Regions from separate parts of the Brenneria uluponensis genome, predicted to be linked through region 1. Evidence: predicted binding sites of a transcription regulator. Region 1 holds the regulator's gene; each other region holds the start of a gene.
The links. The regulator PhoB, encoded in region 1, activates phosphate uptake and scavenging genes when phosphate is short. The targets are predictions, from matches to a motif close to CTGTCATAAAACTGNCNNAT.
Positions count from the first base shown of each region.

Region 1 (8,488 bases):
CTCATCCTGGAGTGTAAAACCAGCAGGCGTCTCACCAGATCGCACCCATTCAGTAAGCGTGAGTTCGATCGGGTTTTCCATTGTTAACGGGACTACTGGTAACGAACCGAGGGTTTTGCGCAGTAAGGCCAGTGTGTCCTCGGCTTTTTTTGCGCTGGCGGCATCAACCATAATCAGATTGTTGACTGTGTCTACCCATAACCAGATTTGACCAAAGCGGCTGAAGGCCCGAGGCAACAGGCTGTGCAGAACCTCATCTTTTAAAGCGTCTTTTTCGGTTTTTTTCAGTTTACGGTGTTGTTCGCCTTCCAGTTTTTCAATTTTTTCCTGCAAGGTTTGTTTAATGACTGGTGAGGGTAGAATTTTCTCTTCTTTGCGTGCGCAGATAATAATCTGGCCGTTGGCAACATGAGTAAATGCGTCGCTATGGGAACCCATCGGTGAAACCCATCCACTTTTGGTCATATCCTGGCTGCCACACGGTGTAAAGGCAAAGGCGGCCAGCTGTTTTTCCATTTCATCCGCTGACAGGCTGATATCGCGATTCAGGCGATAGATCATTAAATTTTTAAACCACAGCATTTATGTTATCCCAGGCTGGCGTGTGGTAAAGACACGCGATTTTATTCACAGTGCGCATGATAACGAATTGCGATGGGAGAAAGTAAGATAAAATAGTCTCATAACGGATTCACGGTCAGCGTATGTCGTCGTTTCCCGTGTCGCGAGTGTTGAATCGGGCCACGGTATCGGGGATATCGTGGCCCGTAAGTTGTTATTTCACTGCATACTCACTGTCCAGTTGGCTGATGCCCAGACCGTTGCGTTTTTTTACCCGAATTTGTACCTGAATTCGCTCTTTCATCGCCTCAACATGGCTGATTACGCCAATCGTTTTGCCAGAGGCATTCAGGTTATCCAGCACATCCAGCGCGGAATCCAGCGTTTCACCATCCAACGTACCGAAGCCCTCATCCAGAAATAGCGAGTCAATACGTGTTTTGTTACTGACCAAATCGGAGAGCGCCAGCGCCAGCGCCAGACTGACCAGAAAACTTTCCCCGCCGGACAAGGTTCGCGTATCCCGGACGGCGTCCGCCTGCCAGGTGTCTACTACCTGTAACTCCAGCGTGTCAGAGGCCTTACGTTGCAGCAGATAACGGCCATGCAGGCGTGAAAGTTGGCGGTTGGCCAAATAGACCAGATGGTCCAGTGTTAATCCCTGGGCAAAACGGCGGAATTTGTCGCCTTTTTGCGAGCCGATCAGGTGGTTAAGGTAGCCCCAGTCGTCGCATCCTTGCTGGCTTTTGGCAATATCATCCAGCAATACCTGTTGTTTGAGTCGGTGTTGCTGGTCACTGGCCAGTTGTTGACGCAACTCTCCCTGTCGTTGAACTTCGGTTTTAAGCTCATTGCTCAATCCAGCGAGCGTTTGATTGATATCTGACGGGTTAATGTCTTCTGACAATGAATCAGGTTTTCCGGCCAGGTGCTGTGCCAGCGCCAGTTCCGCCTGTTGATGCAATGCCTCAACCTGCTGCTGTTGCTGACTGATTTTTTCTTTCAACGCCATAAGCTGGTTACGCTCGGCTTCGTCCAACAGCGCGCGTTTGAATGCGTCTTGATTCTCAAACTGGCTCTGTTGCAGCGCAGTATCAAAATGCTGTACCGCCTGCTGATAAGCGGCTTGTGTTCGTTGATATTGCTGTTCCAGACTGCCTTTTTCACCGGTAAGACGGCTGAACGCAGACTGTCCTTGCTGCCATTGTGCCTGAGACTTCTGACGGTATTGTTCATGCTTCTGACTGAGCTGACGCAATTGCCCAAGAACGTCATTGACCTGTTTATTGCCGAATAACTGCCAGCGGGTCTGTTGAGCCTGTTCCAGCGACTGCTCCGTTTCCGTCAATTGCTGTTGTTGTGTTTTGATGGCTTCGTCTATTTCACGCAAACGCCGTTCATCACCTTCAATTTCGGTATTCAGTGACGATAACAGAGGGGTTTGCTGATGTTGTTCGTGCTCGTTCTCCTGCCATCGCAACCACTCCATCTGACGTTGACCAAGCCATGATTCTTGCTCGTCAGCTTCGGGAATTGGCAGACCGAAACGCGTAAGTGATTGCGTGATGGATTGGTGCAGTCGATTTTGCTCCTGCTCGACCTTTTCCCGAGTTTGTTGCAATTCGATATGCGTGGTTTCCAGCATGCGTCGCTGCTGGATATTCAACGCCATCTGCTGTTCCGTTTGTTGCAATAGCTGATTGGCTGCGGTCAGTAAATCCTTACTTTTCTGTATCTGGTGCTGATTTTGCTCTCGTTCTGTAATCTGGGACTGGAGTGACCGTTCCTGCTCATCACACTGCTCCAGCCAGGTGATAAGTGTTTCTGGCTGCTGTGGGTTGAAGTTTACAAGTAAGTGTTCACTTAGCGTTTGGCATTCCTGTTGTAGTGCCTCATGTTCCTGAGAAACATTTAACAGTGCAGTTTGTTGTTGTTGACGCTGTTGCTGTAATAACTGTAGCTGCGTTTCTGTTTGTATCACTGCCGCCTTCAGTGTTTCCACTTCCTGACGTAGGGCATGCAGTCGATTCTGGGTTTCTGAAACGCGCAGTGTCTGGTAGCGTTCAACTGCCGGATGATGTGTAGAACCACACAATGGACACTCTTTACCCGGCTGCAATTGACTTCGTTCGTTTTCAAGACTGGCAATCCGCTGTTCCAGTTCATAGCGTTTATCTAAATCGATCAGGTGTTGGGCCTGTCGTTGATACTCCTGACGTTGTCGTAACTGTAATGCTTCCAACTGCTCGATGCGGTGTTGAGAGTCCTGTTGCTGTGCATCCAACAATTGATACTGGTTGGACAATCGGTGCAGGACTGTGGTGCTGGTCGAGAGTTGTTGCCGTTGCGGCCGCTGAGTGGTGAGTTGGACAAGCTGCTGCTGAAGCGTCGTTACTGGCAGCTGTTGTTCCTGTTGCTGGTGGTGTTGCTGATGTTGCCCGAGTAACTGCTGCGCTCGTCCGGTGGCGGCCTGCTGTGCATCACGTTTTTCGATTAGCTTTACCTGCTGACGTTGCAGATGTTCTGACTGCTCCTGCTGTTGTGCAAGTCTGTCCTGTAGTATCAGCAGTTCCTGTAATAGTTTTCGTTGCTGTGGGAACTGGGCCTGCCAAAGCGGAATATGGCTTCCCCAGTGTTGATACATCAGGTTTTGCTGTCGGTAAATGTCAATTTGCCTTAACCGTTCCTGGGTTTGGCGATACTGCTGACGTAATTGCTCTAGCTTGCCGATAGCGGCTTTCTGTTGGTTACGCTGTTGCTCTAGCGCGTGCTGATACCGGTTGCGTTGCTCCTGTTGCGTGGCGATATGGAGGTCCAGCGGTAGGACTTGTTCGTTGATCAGGGTTTCCTGTTGCTGACGGTAATCGGCATGTTCCTGTTGCGCCACTATCGCTTTTTCGGCTTGTGATTTCAGTAAAGCCATGACGGATTGCTGGTTGGTCAATTGGTCAGTCAAGTCGGTAATGTGCTGGGCCAGTAACGTTTTTTCACGTTGACATCGTTCTTGCGTATCATAAAGAGGGCGTAATTTTTCCGCTGGCGCACTTGTCGCCAATCGTTCCAGTTGTGGTCGAGCCTGTTGTTGCATCTGCTCTACCTGACTGCGCTGCTGTTGCGTGGCAGTGAGCGCCTGCTGACATTGCGCCAGTGTTTCATACCAGCGCTGATGTGCGAGGATTTCATCACGTTGTAGACTCAGTGACTGCTCTCGTTGTTGTCGTGCTGACAACTGATGTTCCAGTTCCGCACGCTGTTCATCACTTAGCAGTTCGATGCTGCTGGCGCGTGCGCGGAATGTATCCAATTGAACCTGTGCTTCTTTATGCTGTTCAAATACCCGTTCGGAAATGAGGCCGTAAATCTCCGTACCTGTCAGCTCTTCCAGTAATTCTGCCCGTTCGTTGGCGTCAGCGTTGAGGAAAGCGGCGAATTGCCCCTGGGATAACAGCATGGATTTGGTGAACCGGTCGAAATCAAGGCCGGTGATATCGGCAATCATTGCCAGCTTGTCATTGATCTTTTCTGTCAGAATTTTGCCGTCGGCACACCGGGCTAGCTCGACTTTCGGTGGTTGTAGATTCCCTTCCGGTGAATTACGGGCCCGACGTTGACTCCAGAAGGCTCGATAGGCAATACCCTTGACTTCAAATTCAACTTCGGCCAGCGACTCAGCGGTATGTCGCGTCATCAGTTCATTCTGAGTGGGTGTCACTTTCAGCCGCGGTGTCTGGTGATATAACGCCAGACAGATGGCGTCGAGCAGTGTGGTTTTACCAGCACCGGTCGGCCCGGTGATGGCAAATAGGCTATTACTGACGAAAGGTTCGCGGGTGAAATCAACTTTCCACTCGCCTTGTAGCGAGTTGAGGTTTTTTAAACGCAGGCTGAGTATTTTCATACCTTGTCCTCCTGCCGATGTTCATCCTGTTCGATGTCATGCATGACCTGTGTAAACAGTGTCTGAAGCCGTTGTCGACGTGGTGTCTCCAGGTCGGGCTCCAACGCCAGGCGCCGTTCGAAGACCTCTTCTGGTTTCAGTTCGTTCAGTGTCTCTTTTTCCTGTTGTATCAGCATTTGTAAATGTTGTTCCCGCGCCCGGCGCAGTAGCAGCACTTCAACATGTAGCCCCACCGTCAGTTCTTCAATCCGTTTCTGAATGTCATTCAGGTAGTCCTGTGTGGCGACTTCAATATCCAGCCAGACTGGCGATGCTCCCTGATACTCCCTGAATCCGTTCAGGCGACGTTCAATTTCTACCAAATCGCCTTTGATCAACTGCATCGGCTGTGTTTCTGGGATGGTCAATGTATCGACAGTGTGGAGTGATCCTTGGTCAAACGTGACCAGATAAACGGATTTTTCGTGATTCAACTCATCAAAGCTCAATGCGATGGGGGAGCCGCTATAACGAATGTGTTCGGTCTTTGCGATTCGTTGAGGGCGGTGAATGTGTCCGAGGGCAATATAATCGGCGGGGGGAAAGATTTGAGCTGGAAAGGCTTCCAACGTGCCAATATAAATATCACGCACTGAATCCGATGTCGTGACACCGACAGTGGTAAGGTGACCAGTAGCAATGATGGGCAAGGGTAATCCCAGCTCATCACGTCGCTGACAGGCAACCTGGTAGCAGTGCTGATAATGTTCGGCAATGGCGTCCAGCAGCGCTCGCTGTTTATCTGCACCAGACTGGCCAGCCTGGCTGGTTAGCAAATCGCGCGGACGCAGGAAAGGAATGGCGCACAGTAGGGCACCCGGTTCCCCCTGACGGTTATTCAGTACCAGCACTTGCCGGTCAATATCGTTATCGCTGCTGGCGATGACCTGCGTGTTCAGGCAGGCCAGCAGGGAACGGGATTCGTTCAGCGTGGCCACTGAGTCATGGTTTCCGCCAAGTATCACCAACTGGCAACCGGTGTGCTGCAAATCCACGACAAAACGGTTATACATCTCCCGTGCATAGCTGGGCGGGGTTCCGTTATCGAAAATGTCACCTGCTACTATTACTGCATCCACATCGTGTTGTTGAACTTGATGAATCAACCAGCATAGAAAGGCCTGGTGTTCAGCGGCACGGCTCTTGGTATAAAAATATTGACCAAGATGCCAGTCAGAAGTGTGAATAATTCGCATGAAACTCCCTGCTGATGGGGTTATGTAATAGTTATCATCGGCGATTATAGGTGGTCAGTTTAGTGCTGTCGCAAAGAATAGCAGTAATTACGTCAGGTTAAATCAGACCAGAAGAGTGGACCCGGGGGCAGGTTTCTGTTCATAAATCTGTCACAAAAGTGACGCATAATGCATTCCGCACGCTAATAGCGATGATTAATGGCAGGATTAACGATGGCAAGACGTATTTTGGTTGTGGAAGATGAAGCGCCTATCCGTGAAATGGTGTGCTTTGTGCTGGAACAGAACGGTTATCAGCCAGTTGAGGCGGAAGATTATGATAGCGCGATAAACCAGCTGACTGAACCATACCCTGAATTGGTTCTGCTTGACTGGATGCTGCCTGGCGGTTCAGGCCTGCAATTCATCAAGCACATGAAACGTGAAACACTGACCCGGGATATTCCGGTAATGATGCTTACCGCGCGCGGAGAAGAAGAAGATCGGGTGCGTGGGCTTGAAGTTGGTGCGGATGATTACATTACCAAACCATTTTCCCCCAAGGAACTGGTAGCGCGTATCAAGGCTGTGATGCGTCGGATTTCACCCATGGCGGTGGATGAAGTGATTGAAATGCGCGGGTTAAGCCTTGATCCTTCTTCACATCGAGTGACGACGGATGAGTACGCGCTGGATATGGGGCCAACTGAATTTAAATTGCTGCATTTCTTTATGACGCACTCTGAACGGGTATATAGTCGTGAACAGTTGCTGAATCATGTTTGGGGCACTAACGTTTATGTTGAGGATCGTACTGTTGATGTTCATATCCGCCGTCTTCGTAAAGCGCTGGAGACCAGTGGGCATGACAAAATGGTGCAGACGGTTCGTGGAACCGGTTATCGTTTCTCGACGCGTTACTGACAGCGTTAGTTTGGGAGATTTTCTAACGTGCTAGAACGTTTATCCTGGAAAAAGCTGGCATTGGAGCTGGCTTTTTTTTGTACTCCTGCTGTGTTGCTTGGGCTGATTTTTGGTTATCTGCCCTGGTTTCTTCTGGTCTTTGTTTTGGCGGCTTTATGCTGGAATTTTTACAATCAGCTTAAACTCTCTCATTGGCTGTGGATTGACCGCAGCATGACGCCACCTCCCGGTCGGTGGAGCTGGGAACCGCTGTTTTATGGTCTCTATCAGATGCAGTTGCGCAACCGTCGACGTCGACGCGAACTGGCGCTGTTGATCAAACGTTTTCGCAGCGGCGCTGAGTCACTACCTGACGCGGTAGTGATCACCACAGAAGAAGGCACCATGATCTGGTGTAATCGGCTAGCCCAGCATTTACTGGGATTCCGTTGGCCAGAGGATAATGGTCAAAATATTCTCAATCTGCTGCGTTATCCGGAATTTACCGAATATATGCAGTTACGGGACTTCAGTGGACCGCTGATGTTGCTGTTGAATAATTCGTATCATGTCGAGTTCCGCGTGATGCCCTATTCAGAAGGGCAGTTGCTGATAGTGGCTCGCGACGTGACACAAATGCATCAGCTTGAAGGTGCCCGCCGTAATTTCTTTGCTAATGTCAGTCACGAGCTGCGTACACCATTGACAGTGTTACAAGGTTATCTGGAAATGATGAGTGATGAATCGCTGGATGCCACTTTACAGGCAAAGGCGCTCAATACCATGCAGGAGCAGACGCGGCGGATGGATGGTCTGGTTAAACAACTGCTTACGCTATCCCGCATCGAGGCGGCAACCGCTATCGATCTGAGCGAGGAAGTGGACATTCCGCTGATGCTGCGGGTGTTACAGCGTGAAGCGGAGACGCTGAGTCAAGGGCGCCATGAGATCATTTTTCGTGTTAATGAACAATTAAAAGTGTTCGGTAATGAAGATCAGCTGCGCAGCGCGGTTTCCAATTTAGTGTATAACGCGGTGAATCATACGCCGAAGGGAACCCGTATTGAGGTGTGCTGGCAACAGACGCCGTCGGGCGCACAGTTTCAGGTGAGCGATAACGGGCCAGGTATTGCCCCCAAACATCTACCTCGCCTGACCGAGCGGTTTTATCGTGTGGATAAAGCCCGTTCCCGCCAGACCGGGGGTAGCGGACTGGGGCTGGCTATCGTGAAACACGCCCTTGGCCATCATGACGCCAAGCTGGAAGTTATTAGCGAAGAAGGTATCGGTTCTCGCTTTATGTTTACCCTGCCAAACCGGTTGATAGTGTCTTCCGCCCTGAACCAAAATACGGCTAAACCGTTAGCCTGACGGAAATACCTGATGAAATCCGCTATCACACCGCCGCAGCTACGTTGTTGCTGCTCGGTGTTGTTTGCGGTACCCAACCTCGCTATACATTCATGAGTATTTGTCACGGGAAGATGAATTTATTTCATGTGATGTGAAAATTACTCCCTTGTCCTTGATTAATACTCATGCCAAGATGCTCCCACTTTTAGCCGTCTAGATGTCCATTAAATACAGCGGCGTAATTATTTTATAATGAAACTATAACTCTGTGACAGTAATTGCGCTGTCAACAGGCTGTCAGGAGCAAAACATGACACAAACACTTCCTCCGTTTCGTGCCGACGTGGTCGGTAGTTTGTTGCGTCCCACAGCAATTAAACAGGCCCGTGAGCAGTTTCAGGCTGGTGAGATTGGCGCCGCTCAATTGCGGAACATAGAAGATCAGGAAATTCTGCGTGCGGTTGAGTTGCAGCGGAACACCGGATTGCAGGTGGTGACTGATGGTGAATTTCGTCGTGCCTGGTGGCATTTCGATTTTTTTGAAGGGTTGAACGGTGTT
Region 1 is NZ_CP135917.1:3,669,692-3,678,179, reverse strand. Features, by position in the region: gene rdgC (recombination-associated protein RdgC) at 1-582, opposite strand, end outside; gene RS889_RS17105 (AAA family ATPase) at 776-4,459, opposite strand; gene sbcD (exonuclease subunit SbcD) at 4,456-5,694, opposite strand; gene phoB (phosphate response regulator transcription factor PhoB) at 5,908-6,597, shown strand; gene phoR (phosphate regulon sensor histidine kinase PhoR) at 6,625-7,947, shown strand; gene RS889_RS17085 (cobalamin-independent methionine synthase II family protein) at 8,240-8,488, shown strand, end outside.

Region 2 (8,488 bases), 1.3 Mb from region 1:
TAAAGAAGCGGCTGAATTGCTTCGCAAAGAGGCTGTGCGTTTTGAACGTTCAGCACAGGAGTTGCGGTAATGGATATTCCACAAAACTTTGCTTATAACCGCGTCGATAGGTTTTGTTAAATAACTCGTTGGCTGCTATCAGGATCATATCACTATCTTCCTGACTATATTCTGGTATACCGAGGCAAAGTAAAAGTTCAAAATCATCCACTGGAAAGCCTACTATAAGGGCTTCCCCGGCTAGTAAACAGTGATGAGCATCCTCGAGTTTCCACGATAGAAAACCTGCAACGTTTAGCTGCGCCATTTCACAAAAGTCATGGCACTGTCACAGCGGGTAATGCGTCAGGTGTAAATGATGGTTCCGCTGCATTACTGCTTACCTCGCAAGAAGGGTTGATCAGGCATAATTTGAAACCGCGCGCACGCATTGTGGCCAGCGCCTGTTCCGGCGTGGAACCTCGGATTATGGGAATGGGACCTGTACCTGCCGTTCACAACGTCTTGAAGCTTGCAGGGTTAACACTCCAGGAGATGGATGTGCTGGAGATAAACGAGGCATTTGCAGCGCAGGCATTAGCGGTCATCAATGAGCTGAAATTGGATGTTCAGGACTCAAGGATCAATCCTAATGGCGGAGCCATTGCATTAGGACATCCTCTTGGCATGAGTGGTGCCAGACTCATTGGAACGGCTGTTAATCAGCTTCATCGTATTGGTGGCCGATTTGCACTGTGTACGATGTGTATCGGCGTAGGACAAGGTATCGCTATGATTGTGGAACGCTGTTAATCGTTTATTTCCTCTAATGCTTTTTTCTGTTTGGCCCCCTCTTTCTCGCTGGCATATCGCCAGCGAGACATAATATACAGTCCAACGCCAATTAGTACGCCACCAATAACTTCGTGCAGCGCTGGGGTTTGCCGTGTCAACGCGAAAGCGATTAATGCAGCAAATAATGGGCACAGGAACAAAAAACCGCTGGTTTGTACAGAACCGCCAATTTTCAGAGCCGCGAACCATAATCCCATTGCTCCTGTTGACGCCGGGATGGCCAACCAAAAAAACATTCCCCATTTATAAGGCGTGGAAGGCAGTGCGGGATGTTGTTTACTTACTATGGCAACAATTGCCAAAACCAAGGCTCCAAGCAACATCTGCCAGAATGTTACTATCCATGGTGAAAGGGTAAAATCAAACTTTTTATTGAGCACCGTGGAGCACGCCCAACACCCTGATGCCAACATGACCAGCCCGTCACCATAGTTAATACCGTTTCCGGAATGGCTGATACCGATACAGATTATCACGCCGATAAAAGCGATAAGTAATCCAACCAACGCCAGCATTGATGATCGCTCACCCAGAAAAATCCATGCCAGCGGGACGACTAACAAGGGATTGCTTGCCATTAAAATTGCAGCAGTAGAGGGAGACGTAGACAGTAATCCAATGTTCAGGAATGCCATAACGCCCGTTGTCTGTAACGAGCCGATTAAGAAAAGCTGTACCCAAGGTAGATCACGTAACTTTAGTTGTTGGCGGCGCATCAGTAAAAAGACAAAAGGGCATAACGTTAGAGCCGCAACAAAGAAACGAGCAGAGGCTGTCCAGAGTGGTGGGACATCGCTCATAACTATCTTGGTGCTTACGAAAGAGGAACCTTGTAGAAAAGTGGATATGATTACTAACAAAAGGTATTGGTTTATCGTTGCCACTCGAGAGGTTTTCATCTGTTCCCCAATTAATTTTCATTAATCAGAACAGTATATGGATTAACTATTTTTAGTTTCTTTTGAATGAGACAGGTTTATTGTCGAATCGGACTTATCAACTAAAATAATCACTGGGTACTTTGCCCGTCACTCGCTTAAACATCACGGTAAAAGCCCCCTGGGAGTTGTAGCCTAAACTATAGGCAATTTGGCTAATGCGTTCGCCTGCAATGAGCCTTGGAATTGCATCGACAATACGTAACTGCTGGCGCCAATGAACAAATGGCATTCCCGTCTCATTTTGAAATAATCGCGTGAGTGTCCGAGTTGTTGCACCAACCTCATTTGCCCACTCGGATAAGGAACGTGGATCTCCTGGATGCGCAAAAAGCGCATCACAGATGCTGCGTAGCCGTTTGTCTCGACCCATGGGTAATCGAAGACCATTCTCGGCTGAACGTTGCATTTCCTCCAAAGTTAATGAAAGTAAACGTGATTCAAAACTTTCTGGTGGATAATTTAAATGAAATTTTGAGGCTTGAGCGAGCAACTCTCGTAATAGAGGTGACACATTAATGCCCATTGGATGAAGCGGCAAGGCAATAGAAAACGCCTTGATATTGACATAAAGAGTACGCAAAGATACTGAAGTTCGGGCGACCATGGCATGATCCACCTGTGGCGGTATCCAGACGCCACGAAGGGGAGGAAGCATCCAATACTCATCTCGGGTTCGCAGTTCCATCATCCCGGAGCAGCCATAAACCAGTTGTCCACGGCTATGTTGATGCAGGGTAATGTTGTGGCCCGCTGGATACTCTTTAGACATAGAAACGATAGGATTTTGCGCATTGATCCACTCGTCCAGATCGGGGCTGAGTGTCTGGTTAACGTTCATCTTTTTTACTCGTGATCTATTCTCACCCAATGACATTAAACAGATTAATGCATTATCTCTCAAGGCATTATTGGCGTTGTTGAATAAATCAAACCTTTGTCCATCATTAGATGTATTTTTAATCCTCTATTTTTATTTTTTTATCTTTCCATAGTTATAGCGATTGCTACTATTAAGTGATTACCAAAAAAATGATCAGTTAATATGCCAACAACTGATATTGTGTTCCCACAGAAAATCTAACGTATTGTCCTTGTATAATCACCCCAGCGCCTGTGCGCAGGCCCAGGCTGAACTCCAGGCCCACTGGAAGTTGTAGCCGCCGAGCCAGCCGGTGACGTCCACCACTTCGCCGATAAAATAAAGTCCCGGAACCTTGTTGGCTACCATGGTTTTGGAGGACAGCTCCCGTGTGTCCACACCACCCAGTGTCACTTCTGCCGTGCGATAACCCTCGGTGCCGTTGGGTTGAACCCGCCAACGTTGTAGCGCGTTCTCCAATTGTGTCTGCTGGGCAGGATTAAGCTGCTTCAGGGTGATATCCGGCAGTTGTTCCAGCGTTTGCAGGCATTCCACCAGCCGCTTGGGTAGCCACTGTGCCAGCGTGTTTTTCAGGCTTTGATTGGGGTGTGCAAGTCGTTCAGCATTGATACGCGCCGCCAGATCGATGTTGGGAAGCAGGTTGATGGTGACGAACTCTCCCGCCTGCCAGTAACTGGAAAGCTGAAGGATCGCCGGACCAGAGAGGCCGCGGTGAGTAAACAGAATATTCTCGCGAAAGCTGGTGCCGTTTTCGGCTGTCACGATGGCGGGTACCGAAACGCCAGAGAGGGTTTGCAACTGTTCCAGCAGCGGTTTATGCAACGTAAAGGGCACCAGTGCGGCCCGGGTGGGGAGTACGTTGATGCCAAACTGCTGGGCCAACTGATAACCAAACGGCGAGGCACCAAGCCCTGGCATGGAAAGTCCACCGCTGGCAATCACCAGCGCCGGTGTCTGCACCATCTCTTGTGTGAGCTGAACCTGAAACTGTTGTTGTTTCTCTACCGATAACACTTCGCTACGCAACCGCAGGGTGACATTGCCGTATTCACACTCTTTCATCAGCATATCGACAATCTGCTGTGCCGAATCATCGCAGAACAATTGTCCCAGCGTTTTCTCGTGGTACGCGATGCCATGGCGGTTCACCAGATCGATAAAATCCCACTGGGTGTAGCGTGCCAGCGCAGATTTGCAGAAATGGGGATTGTGGGACAGGTAAGCAGCCGGTTCGGTGTGTACATTGGTGAAGTTGCAGCGCCCGCCGCCGGACATTAATATTTTACGCCCGGGTTTTTTACCATTATCCACCAGTAGCACTCGTAGTCCACGTTGACCGGCCTGTGCGGCACAGAAAAGCCCGGCGGCACCGGCACCGATAACCACTACGTCAAACTGTTCCACGCTTGTTCTCCCGGTAATAAATAACGGCCCGGCCTGCAACCTGATGGCCTTTCAGGGCGGCAAATTGTAGTGTTCGCGGCATGCTCTGACCAGTGTAAAAAAATATATAATTTGGTAATAATATTTAATGCATTGATTTTTATTGATTAAATACCATATCTGCAAAAGGTTAACGTAGAGTAAGTCAAAATAATGTCATATTTCGCTTTTCCATACCCCTGCTTGTCGCCGATAATGCGCCGCGTTCATGACCACCTAATGGCCTAACGCTTATGCTACATTTATTTGCCGGCATTGATTTTCATACCGGTCTGATGTTGATACTGGCTTTGTTGTTTGTATTGATCTATGAAGCGATTAATGGCTTCCACGATACAGCCAATGCGGTCGCTACCGTTATCTATACCCGCGCTATGCGTGCACAGCTTGCTGTTGTGATGGCCGGGGTATTTAACTTCTTTGGTGTACTACTGGGTGGGCTTAGCGTCGCGTATGCGATTGTTCACCTGCTTCCCACGGATTTGTTGCTGAATGTCAGTTCTGTCCACGGTCTGGTGATGGTATTTTCCATGCTGCTGGCGGCGATTATCTGGAACCTGGGGACCTGGTATTTCGGTCTGCCGGCCTCCAGTTCTCATACACTGATCGGTTCCATCATCGGTATTGGTTTAACCAATGCGTTGCTGACGGATACTTCGGTAGTGGATGCGCTCAACATTCCGAAAATGATCAGTATTTTCCTGTCGTTGATCCTTTCTCCGATTGTTGGCCTGGTGATGGCTGGATTGTTGGTGTATCTGTTGCGTCGCTACTGGAGTGGCAATAAAAAGCGGCTGCGCATTCACATGACGCCTGCCGAACGCGAAAAACAGGATGGTAAACGGAAGCCACCGTTCTGGACTCGTACTGCGCTGATTCTGTCTGCCGTGGGGGTGAGTTTTTCCCACGGTGCGAACGATGGTCAGAAAGGTATTGGTCTTATCATGTTGGTGCTGATTGGTGTGGCGCCGGCTGGATTCGTCGTCAATCTGAATGCTTCTGGCTATGATATTAGCCGCACCCGTGATGCCGTGTTTAACCTGCAGGAATATTACCAGTCTCATGGGGCCGAGTTGGCGCACGTGATTGCTCTCTCGGAACCGCTGATTCCGTCACCGAATGAAACCATTCCAGGCAACGGTCTGCCGGGGTTTCATTGTGATAGTTCCCGCGTGATGACGGCAATTGACCACACAATGCGTCTGCTGGGTAATCTGAAAAGCTACGATGAGCTCTCTGGCGACAGTCGTGCTCAAGTGCGTCGTTTGCTGATGTGTATTTCTGATTCTATTGATCGCACCATCAAGTTGCCGGAAACTTCGTTAGAAGATCAGCACTTGTTGAGCAATTTGCGTAAGGATTTGCTGAAAACGGTCGAATATGCACCGGTTTGGATCATTGTCGCTGTGGCGATGGCGCTGTCACTGGGTACGATGGTGGGCTGGAAACGTGTAGCCACGACTATCGGTGAGAAGATTGGCAAGAAAGGCATGACGTATGCGCAGGGGCTTGCCGCACAGGTAACCGCCGCATTGTCGATTGGTATTGCCAGCTATACCGGGATGCCGGTATCGACCACTCACGTTCTTTCTTCCGCCGTGGCGGGAACCATGATTGTTGATGGTGGCGGAGTGCAGAGCAGGACTGTGAAAAATATCCTGCTGGCGTGGGTCTTCACGCTGCCGGTATCGTTGGTACTTTCTGGTGTGATCTATTGGTTGATGTTGAAACTGATTTAACCCATGTGCTTGCCATGAAGAATAAGAAAGGCGACCCTGTAAAGGTCGCCTTTTACTTTCAGGTTACCAAAAAGACACTCCCGCATTTCCCTCCTCCAGACATGCCAATATCAATACCAGATTAACATGGCAATCAAGCTAACTATCACCAGTCCGCAAAGCGCGGTGGTCAGCAGAAACTGGCCGCGGACCCGTTCGCAGCGGCGGATAAATTCTGGATCGTGATGTTCAATGTAGCGTTGGGTGTAGATATAACGTACCAGCCGGATTTGCTTGCTTGGTTGACCGTGAGAGGTAAAGAAACCGCCTCCATCTACGTATTGATACAGGAGTGGATCACAGTCCCGCAGTATCAGCAGTAGTACGCGTAATGAAGAATAATATCGCGCCATATTGATGATACAGACGACACATAAAGCCCAGAAAAGCGCCAATGTACTCATCATGCTTCCCCTCCCGGTTTGTTATTCATCAGCGTGTTGGATGCTGCCGGATCACGGTAACAGCCAGCTGAGAATATTTATGCCACACGTTATTCACGCGATTTTATCGGGCGGTCGGTCGGATATGGAATATCGCGACGAAAGCCCTTTATGTCTTCTTCACCCCTGCTTTCCTTTTTCAAGGTGGCTTGCCGGAATGACAGACCTCCCCTCAATCTTTATTGTAGAAGAGGAATCCACTTTTTTTACTATAACGTCGCCTTGATGTCGTTATTTGATGAAAAAAAACATCGCTATTCTCTGTGATTCCGTGCCGAATTTTTGGACACAAAAAATGCCACTTTTAAACTACACTCATTAAAGAAAGGGCGTAGTTTTACGTTGATGCTTTTTTTATCGGCTTGTACAGACCATAACTTCAAGATATTTAGTAGAGGTTATTGGATTTTTGCCTGTTAGATGTGGAATATACCGCGTTGTGATCTGCTGAACATATCCCTCTTCTTCAAGGGTGCTAATCTACAGATCGCCATTAATTATCAGATTGGCAGGATAAATATCTGCTGACTCACTAATTAGTCTTTACGGAAGGAGCTTATTATGGCTTACAAACACATTCTTATCGCTGTTGATCTGTCACCGGAAAGCAAGGTGTTAGTGGAAAAAGCTGTTTCAATGGCAAGGCCGTATGATGCTAAAGTTTCGTTAATTCATGTAGATGTGAATTACTCCGATCTTTATACCGGGTTGATTGATGTCAATTTGGGCGATATGCAACAGCGTATTTCTGAAGAAACGCAGAATGCACTGCGAGATCTGTCCCAGAATGCAGGTTATCCGATTACTGAAACGCTGAGTGGTAGCGGTGATTTAGGACAAGTATTAGTGGATGCTATTCGGAAATACGGTGTGGATCTGGTGTTGTGCGGTCACCATCAGGATTTCTGGAGCAAACTGATGTCATCTGCGCGCCAACTGATCAATACCGTTCACATCGATATGTTGATTGTGCCATTGCGGGATGATGACGAAGAATAACGACGCAACGTGTCGTTTTATGGTGATTGAAAGGTGAAAGGCATAGCACATGCTATGCCTTGAAGTTACTACGACGTTTATTGCTCCCATCATCTTTGCGTAAGCTGGAGTTCGTCGCTTGTAATCCGGTATCTAAATCATATTCGACACAGTGTTTACAATATTCAGGCCAGACGCTGTTTTGCCTCAGCGATGGCTTTCGCTACCTGCTGAGGGGAAACGCCGCCCTGAGCAGTACGTTTATCCAGGCAGGACTGTAATGACAAAATGGGATAAACGTCTTCGGCAATTACCGCACTGAATTTCTGTAAATCAGTGAGAGACAGTGCTTCCAGCGCGTTGCCTTGACGGATGGCTTCGACGACAATTTCGCCAACAATATGGTGTGCTTCACGGAACGGCACACCTTTGGCAACCAGATAGTCGGCCAGTTCTGTGGCATTGGCATAGCCTTGCTCTGCCGCATCCTGACAACGTGGGCGCCTGATCTGAATGCCTTCCAGCACCAGTGCCGCCATCATCAGACAATCATGCCAGGTATCCAGTGCATCAAACAGGCCTTCTTTGTCTTCCTGCATATCCTTATTGTACGCCAGTGGCAGCCCTTTCAGCGTCATCATCATGCCGGTCAGGGCACCTTGCACTCGGCCACATTTACCCCGAATCAATTCCAGGGCGTCTGGATTTTTCTTCTGTGGCATCAGGGAAGAACCGGACGTGACGCGGTCTGAAAGCTCAACAAAGGCTGCTTCACCGCTGTTGAAGAAAATCAGGTCTTCGGCGAAGCGTGACAGATGCACCATGCCGATAGACGCATTGGCCAGCAGTTCCAGTACATGATCGCGATCGGAAACGGTATCCAGACTGTTACGGGTCGCGGACGCAAAGCCCAGCCAGCCAGCCAGTTGTTCACGGTCGATGGAATAAGCGGTTCCCGCCAGCGCCCCACACCCTAACGGGCTGACATCCAGACGTTTCAACGTGTCTTCCAGCCGACTTTCATCTCGTGCCAGCATCTCATGATAAGCCAGACACCAGTGTGCAAAGGTTACCGGTTGGGCGCGTTGCATGTGAGTATAACCGGGCATTACCGCATCCTGGTTAGCGTCTGCCGTAACGACCAACGCCTGGCGCAGATGGCGAATAGTCTGAATCAATTCATTGATTTGC
Region 2 is NZ_CP135917.1:4,933,336-4,941,823, reverse strand. Features, by position in the region: gene RS889_RS23025 (DUF2732 family protein) at 1-70, shown strand, start outside; partial or broken gene RS889_RS23020 (thiolase family protein) at 241-792, shown strand; gene RS889_RS23015 (DMT family transporter) at 789-1,733, opposite strand; gene RS889_RS23010 (AraC family transcriptional regulator) at 1,831-2,613, opposite strand; gene RS889_RS23005 (BaiN/RdsA family NAD(P)/FAD-dependent oxidoreductase) at 2,875-4,059, opposite strand; gene pitA (inorganic phosphate transporter PitA) at 4,332-5,837, shown strand; gene uspB (universal stress protein UspB) at 5,948-6,283, opposite strand; gene uspA (universal stress protein UspA) at 6,881-7,318, shown strand; gene argH (argininosuccinate lyase) at 7,483-8,488, opposite strand, start outside.
Region 2: a site for PhoB is predicted at 4,241-4,260, ahead of pitA (inorganic phosphate transporter PitA). Genes of this name have one in related genera too.

Region 3 (8,488 bases), 1.5 Mb from region 1:
GCCGGGCACCGACATCAATCGCCGCCAGCGTGTTTTCAGGTGCCAACGAACCGCCGCCACGGTGGGCGACGATAGCCGGGTAAGGCCAGTTATTTATCATGCTTCTATCCGTAATCCGCTTTGTGAATCAAATAAATGCCATGCTGTTTCCGGCAAATGCAGCCACAAGGTCGACCCCACGTCCGGGCAGTGTTCATGCGACAAACGCACAATAATATTTTGCCCCGCCCATTTACCGTGCGCCAGATTATCCGCGCCCAGCAACTCCAGTGTGTCGACGATCAGCGGAATGCCGCCCGCCGCTTGTGTAGAGAGCTGAATATGCTCCGGACGCACACCCAGCGTCAATGCACATCCCTGCCATTGTGGTTTCGGTATCGACAATGGAATGGCAAAATCGGGTGACAGGGCAAAACGGCTACCATCATCACTCATGTTTCCGGCCCATAGATTCATGGCCGGAGAACCGATAAAGCTGGCTACAAACAGGGACGCCGGGCGGCGGTAGATTTCCGCCGGTGCGCCAATCTGCTCGGCGACGCCTTTATTCATCACAATCACCCGCTGGGCCAGCGTCATCGCTTCCACTTGATCGTGAGTGACATACAGGCTGGTGGTTTTCAGTCGCCGGTGCAGTTGCTGCAACTCAAGACGCATCTGCACACGCAGCTTGGCATCCAGATTCGATAACGGTTCATCAAACAGGAACACCGACGGTTCCCGCACAATGGCACGTCCCATCGCCACACGTTGCCGCTGACCGCCAGACAGCTCACGCGGTTTACGCGTCAGCAAGGGCTGTAGTTCCAGAATACGGGCCGCTTCCTCTACTCGCTGGCGAATATGCCCTTTACCAAACCCGCGAATTTTCAGCCCGTAAGCCATATTATCGTAAACATTCATATGTGGATAAAGCGCGTAGTTCTGGAAAACCATCGCAATACCGCGATCTTTCGGCTCCCGATCGGTCACCCGTTCGTCACCGATATAGATATCGCCACTGGTGGTCTGTTCCAGCCCCGCCACCATCCGCAACAGTGTGGATTTCCCGCAGCCGGATGGCCCGACCATCACCACAAATTCACCGTCTGCCACATCCAGATCAATGGGCTGAATTACCTGTGTTTTGCCGTCGTAGGATTTGGTAACGGCCTGAAGTTTTAAACATGCCATAAAAAATATCCGGGGGAAAATACGTAACGCCGCGCAACAGCGGCCCTCTGATTAACGGGCAAGATAACCCGCCATAACGTTTTATTTCTCACTATCAACCAGGCCGCGCACGAACCAGCGTTGCATCAGCATCACAACCAACAACGGCGGCAACATGGTCAGCAACATTGCCGACATCACCTGATTCCACTCGGTTGGGCTATCACCGATGGCAATCATGCTCTGAATACCGGCCACCGCCGTACCCAGACGGGCATCACTTATAATCAGCAATGGCCATAGATACTGATTCCAGCCATAAATGAACGTGATGACAAACAGTGCCGCCAGATTGGTTTTGGATAATGGCAGCACCATGTCGAAGAAAAAGCGCATCGGGCCGGCGCCATCAATGCGCGCCGCTTCCAATAGTTCATTCGGTAAAGTCATGAAGAATTGCCGAAACAGAAATGTGGCAGTAGCAGACGCCATCAGCGGCAGAGTCAATCCGGTGTAACTGTTCATGATGTGGAGATGGGACATCACCTCAATCGTCGGAAAAATACGCACTTCCACTGGTAGCATCAGGGTGATAAAAATAAGCCAAAAGAATAGATTACGGAACGGAAAGCGGAAATAAACGATGGCAAAGGCGGAAAGCATCGACACGCTGATTTTCCCCAGCGTAATGGTCAGCGCCATGATAAAACTGTTAATCAGCATCCGCCCGAAAGGGGCGCTGTTATTGTCGCCGACACCATGTTGCCAGATGTAGCTCAGGTTTTCCCACAAATGGCCGCCGGGAATCAGCGTCATCGGCACCTGAAATACCTGATCATGATCCAGCGTCGCGGCGACAAACGCCACATACAGCGGAAACAACACCACCAGAATGGCAATAACCAGCATGATATGGCTGAAAATATCCAACCCGCGACGTTTTTCAATCATTGCGTTCCTGATCATTGATAATTCACCCTTCGTTCGACAAAGCGGAACTGAATCACGGTCAGAACAATAACCACAAACATCAGCACCACTGACTGCGCCGCCGAGCTGGAGAGATCGAGTCCGGCAAACCCTTCGCGGTAGATCTTGTAAATCAGCGTGGTGGTGGCCTGCACCGGCCCACCCTCCGTGGCGGCATCAATCACCGGGAAAGTATCAAAGAAGGCGTACACCAGGTTGACCACCAGCAGAAAGAAACTCACCGGCGAAATCAGCGGTAGTACCAGATTGAAAAAACGCCGGACTGGACCGGCACCGTCAATCGCCGCCGCTTCAATCAGGGAGCGGGGTATCGATTGCAAAGCAGCCAGAAAAAACAGGAAGTTATAGCTGATTTGTTTCCACACCGACGCCAGCACCACCAGAAACATCGCCTGGCCGCTATTCTGTGCGTGGTTCCAGTTATACCCAACCTGTTCCAGTGCATAAGTAATCAACCCCATTCCGGGATTGAACAAAAACATCCACAATACCGCTGCGACAGCTGGCGCCACAGCGTAAGGCAGCATCAGCAGCGTCTGGTAAAAACGGCTGAAACGGATGACATAGTCCACCAATGCCGCCAGAAACAACGAAATAATCAACCCGGAACCCGCCACCAGAGAACTGAATACCAGCGTGGTGTAAAACGCTCCCAGGTAATAGGTGTCGTGGAGCAGGTTGACGAAGTTAGCCAGCCCGACAAATTGGCTGGATAACCCGAACGGATCCACGTTTTGTACCGAATACCACAGTGCCTGCCCGGCAGGCCAGAGGAAAAAAACCACAGTGATCGCCATCTGCGGTAAAACCAGTGCATAGGGTAGCCAGCTGCGACCAAAAACAGGACGGGAAGAGGTCATGTACATCGTTCTCAGAAAGGGATGGCCGATTCCTTTCGGCCCGGAATACAATTTTACTTATTGGCTTGTTCAAAACGACGCAACAGCACATTGCCGCGCGCTACTGCGGAATCCAGCGCTTGTTGCGGGGTTTTCTTGCCAGTCCAGACGCTTTCCAGCTCTTCATCCATAACAGCACGAATCTGCGGCATGTTGCCCAGACGTATACCCTTGGTGAACGGCAACGGCGGCTTGTTCAGCATCTGACGAGTTGCAATATCTGCACCGGGGTTCTTATCATAAAAACCTTGCTGTTTGGTCAACTCATAAGCAGCAGTCGTAATCGGCAGATAACCGGTTTTCTGATGCCACTCGGCAGCAATTTTCGGCGATGTCAGGAACTGCAAGAACTCAGCGACACCTTTATAAGTCGCGGCATCTTTACCTTTCATCACCCACAGGCTGGCCCCACCGATGATGGCGTTTTGCGGTGCGCCTTTTACGTCCGCGTCATAAGGCATCATTGCTACGCCGAAGTTGAATTTGGCGTATTGGCGGATGTTGGCCAGTGAACCAGAAGAGGTGGTAAGCATGGCGCAATCACCGTTATAGAACTTCGGGGTCGCTTCATCTTTACGGCCGTAGTAGCTGAAATCACCTTTCTTAAGCATATTTTCCAACATCTGGATATGCCTGACCTGCACCGGCTTGTTGAATTCCAACACAGCATCCATACCATCAAAACCGTTGTTTTTAGTGGCGAAGGGCAAACCGTTCCAGGCGCTGAAGTTTTCAAGCTGAACCCAACCCTGCCAGCCGCTGGTATAACCGCACTTCATACCGGCAGCACGCAATTTGGCGGCGTCTGCGGCCAATTGCTGCCAGGTTTTGGGCGGCTGTTCTGGATTAAGACCGGCTTTTTTGAAGGCGTCTTTGTTGTAATACAGTACCGGTGTTGAGCTGTTAAATGGCTGCGACAGCAGGTGTCCGGTTTTGGAATCGGAGTAATAGCCGGATATCGAAGGAACAAACGCTTTCTCATCGGATGGGATGCCAGCCTGCTGGAACACCTGGTAGACAGGCTTGATCGCCTTGCTGGCCATCATGGTAGCCGTGCCCACTTCATAAACCTGTAGGATGGCAGGCGGATTACCACTGCGGAATGCGGCAATACCCGCCGCCAGATTTTGATCGTAGTTACCTTTGTAGACGGGTACGATTTTGACATCGCTATGGCTCTGGTTAAAGCGGTCCACCAGCGAATTCACGGTCTTGCCCAATTCACCGTCCATTGAGTGCCAGAAAGGGATCTCGGTTACCGCCAGTGCCTGAGTGCTAAGTGCCATTGTAATGGCTACACCGGCTACGGCTTTACGAATAGCGTGGTTAAACATGCCTGTCTCCTGGAATCATTGATTACGCCTGAGTAAAACGGCGTGTTTTATATTCGGGAGCTAACATGGCATGCCCAGATGACAGAAAAATAACCACTAAATGACAGGCAAATGACAGCTGCATACGATTGCATTCCGCCACTGTACGTTTGGCCTGTCAATCTGGTTATCATGTCGCCGTTATTCGCAAAATACGCATTCCCATCTTATGTAGCCTCGCTGTTTCGACTACCAACAACACGCTATTTTTTATTATGTGAGAAAGTGATCTTTTTATTATCAGAATGTTGCTTCCTCACAGGGCAACCCGCCCGCGTCTCATGCCGGTCAGTTAAACACCGAGATACACGGGCCGACCGCAGAGGTGCGGTGTCCCTCCGGGAACCTCATCCTGCATTTCCCCTAAAATCTGTCTATCGGCATAACAATGCCACATCACCGCGCCACCAGTACCTCAACGTCTATTTTCCTCAACGCTTCCTGTGCGGCAATGGGTAAACCATCGTCGGTAATAATGCTGTCAAATACCGTTAGTGGTGTCGCCAGATAGGTGGCGATACGACCGTATTTTGAGGTGTCGCTTAGTAAAATGCACTTGCTGCTGGCTGCCACTATCGCCCGTTTGACGGCGACTTTGTCTTCATTGGGCGTGGACAAGCCGCGCAGGCTCCAGGAAGAAGCCGAAACAAACGCGATATCAATAAACAGATTACGCAGTGCCTGCGCTGCCGCTTCTCCCACGCAGGAGCAGTTTTCCCGGCACAAGGTGCCGCCAGTATGGATCATACGACACTGGCTGGATTCAATTAAAAACCCGGCAATGACAAAATCGTTGGTGACAATCAGCAAATCGTCCCGTGCCGCCAGTTGCCGCGCCAGCGATAGCGTAGTAGTGCCTGCATCCAGATAAATACAGCTGTTGTGCGGGATCTGCTGCGCCGCCAGCCGGCCAATCGCGTCTTTCTGCTGGCTGAACATGACGGATTTATCCTGATGAGACGGTTCTGCCGCCAGCCGTTCCGGCGAACGCACACCACCGGACACACTGAGTAGTAGCCCATCCTGTTCCAGTTTTTGCACGTCTCGTCGTACCGTCATGTGCGATACGCCCAGCGTTTCCATCAGTTCGCTGATGCTGACCACGCCACGTTCAGTAATCAGTGACAAAATCTTTTGATGACGCTCTACCGGTATCACCACGCACTCCTGTTGGTTTTCGTGATAAATATTGTGATATCACTCATTATTCAGGGTGATAATTACCATAAATTCACGTGATAAGCCATGCAGCGATTAACATATTCAACACGGCCATAAATATAACCTGTTGATATAAAAAGATTAGTAACATTTATCACAAACATTGCTTTCACTGGAGCGTTTGATAATACCACCTGAATATTAATTTATGTGATGACAGTCACCATAATAACAGACAACTGCGCTTACATTTAACACAATAGAACAAATAATCACTAAACTTAACAGGCGACAGTCATGAATGAAACCTTAACGTATTCGGTAGCGGTCATCGGTCTGGGATCGATGGGATTTGGTGCAGCCACGTCCTGCATCAACGCCGGGCTCACTACCTATGGCATCGATATCAACCCGCAGACACTGGAGCGCTTGCGCCAGGAAGGTGCGGCACAAACCGCCACCCGTATCGACGACTTTGCCGACCAGTTGGACGCCGTAGTCCTGCTGGTCGTGAATGCCGCGCAGGTGAAAAGCATTCTGTTTGGTGAAGCGAGTGTCGCCGCCAAACTCAAGGCCGGTACGGCGGTCATGGTGTCATCCACCATTTCAGCCCAGGATGCCAAAGACATTGCCGCACAATTGGCAGAGCATCAGTTGTTGATGCTCGACGCCCCGGTATCTGGCGGCGCGGTCAAGGCCGCTGCCGGTGATATGACCGTCATGGCCTCCGGCAGCGACGATGTATTCAACAAACTGGAGCCGGTATTGAACGCGGTAGCGGGCAAGGTGTATCGCATCGGCAACGAAATTGGCCTCGGCGCCACCGTAAAAATCATTCATCAGTTACTGGCAGGTGTGCATATCGCCGCCGGAGCAGAAGCAATGGCGCTGGCAGCCCGGGCCGGTATCCCGCTGGACGTAATGTACGATGTGGTGACCCACGCGGCTGGCAACTCGTGGATGTTTGAAAACCGTATGCGTCACGTAGTGGACGGCGACTATACGCCAAAATCCGCCGTCGATATCTTCGTCAAGGATCTGGGATTGGTGACCGACACCGCCAAAGCGCTGCATTTCCCGCTGCCGCTGGCTTCCACCGCTTTCAATATGTTTACCGCCGCCAGCAACGCCGGATTTGGTAAGCAGGATGACAGTGCGGTGATCAAAGTCTTCAGCGGTATTACGCTGCCGGAAAAACGGGAGGACGCATGATCACTCTTGGCGTTATCGCAGACGATTTTACCGGTGCTACGGATATCGCCAGTTTTCTGGTGCAGAACGGCCTGTCGACCGTACAACTGAATGGCGTACCGGAAGCCGATTATCAGGTAACGGCGCAGGCAGTGGTCATTAGCCTGAAATCCCGCTCCTGTTCGGCTGAACAGGCGGTTGCCGACGCGCTGAAGGCGCTTGCCTGGCTACAGCGACAGGGTTGTCAGCAGTTCTATTTCAAATATTGCTCCACTTTCGACAGCACCGTCCACGGGAATATCGGGCCGGTGACCGATGCACTGCTGGACGCGTTGGGCGAATCCATGACGGTGATTTCCCCGGCGTTGCCGGTAAATGGTCGTACCGTGTATCAGGGTTATCTATTTGTGATGGAGCAGTTGCTGTCGGAATCCGGTATGCGTCACCACCCGGTCACCCCCATGACGGACAGTAACCTGCTGCGGCTGATGGAACAGCAAGCCAATGGACGCGCCGGGCTGGTGCCATACGCCGTCATGGACCAGGGGCCAGCGGCGGTAAAACAGCATTTGGCGCAACTTCGGGAACAGGGATGCCGCTACGCGGTACTGGATACCCTGAACGAACAGCATCTGTTGACACAGGGCGATGCGCTGCGGGAAATGAAACTGGTGACCGGCGGTTCCGGGCTGGCTATCGGTCTGGCGCGGGTGTGGGCCACATCAGCGCCACAATCAACCACTGCCACGCAAGCCGGATTACCACAACCGGGCGCTGGTATAGTGCTTTCCGGCTCCTGTTCAGTGATGACCAACCAACAGGTGGCGCGTTATTGCCAGCAGGCCGCCCATCAGGCCATCGATGTGGCCCGTTGCCTTGAAAGTGAGAGCGCACTGCAAACTTATGCCCATGAACTGGCTCGCTGGGCAGAGGAACACCGTAACGACGTGCTGGCACCGTTACTGTACGCCACCGCGGCACCGGAAGCATTGGCCACTATTCAACAACGTTTTGGGGCACAAGCCAGCAGTCATGCGGTAGAAACCCTGTTCGCCTGCGTGGCCAGCCAGCTACAGACGGCAGGATTCCGGCGTTTTATCATCGCTGGCGGCGAAACCTCCAGCAGGGTGGTGCAGACGTTGGGCATTCGCGCGTTCCACATCGGTCCGACTATTTCCCCTGGCGTTCCGTGGGTTAAATCCACCGACCATCCGTTATCACTGGCATTGAAATCCGGCAACTTTGGTGATGAAGACTTTTTTGCCCGAGCACAACAGGAGTTTGCCTTATGACAGGTCATCAGCCCACCCATGAGCAACTGGCGCGTGACGAAATGGTCAGGCTGGGTGCGTCATTTTTTCAGCGCGGTTATGCCACTGGCTCTGCGGGCAATCTTTCGCTGCTGCTGGATGATGGCACGCTACTCGCTACCCCGACGGGTTCCTGTCTGGGAGAATTGCAGGCAGAGCGACTTTCGAAGGTCAGGCTCGATGGGGAGTGGCTTTCCGGCGATAAACCCTCTAAAGAGGTGAGTTTCCATCGGGCGTTGTATCTCAATAATCCGGCCTGCCGTGCCGTGGTACATCTGCACAGCGCCTATTTAACTGCGCTCTCCTGTCTGGAAGGATTAAATACACAGGATGCCATCCGGCCCTTTACGCCATATGTAGTGATGCGGGTCGGTCAGGTGCCAGTGGTGCCTTATTACCGTCCGGGAGATGC
Region 3 is NZ_CP135917.1:91,181-99,668, reverse strand. Features, by position in the region: gene ugpQ (glycerophosphodiester phosphodiesterase) at 1-100, opposite strand, end outside; gene RS889_RS00440 (sn-glycerol-3-phosphate import ATP-binding protein UgpC) at 97-1,173, opposite strand; gene ugpE (sn-glycerol-3-phosphate ABC transporter permease UgpE) at 1,255-2,103, opposite strand; gene ugpA (sn-glycerol-3-phosphate ABC transporter permease UgpA) at 2,115-3,002, opposite strand; gene ugpB (sn-glycerol-3-phosphate ABC transporter substrate-binding protein UgpB) at 3,056-4,375, opposite strand; gene ygbI (DNA-binding transcriptional repressor YgbI) at 4,811-5,572, opposite strand; gene ltnD (L-threonate dehydrogenase) at 5,873-6,787, shown strand; gene otnK (3-oxo-tetronate kinase) at 6,784-8,058, shown strand; gene otnC (3-oxo-tetronate 4-phosphate decarboxylase) at 8,055-8,488, shown strand, end outside.
Region 3: a site for PhoB is predicted at 4,474-4,493, ahead of ugpB (sn-glycerol-3-phosphate ABC transporter substrate-binding protein UgpB). Genes of this name have one in related genera too.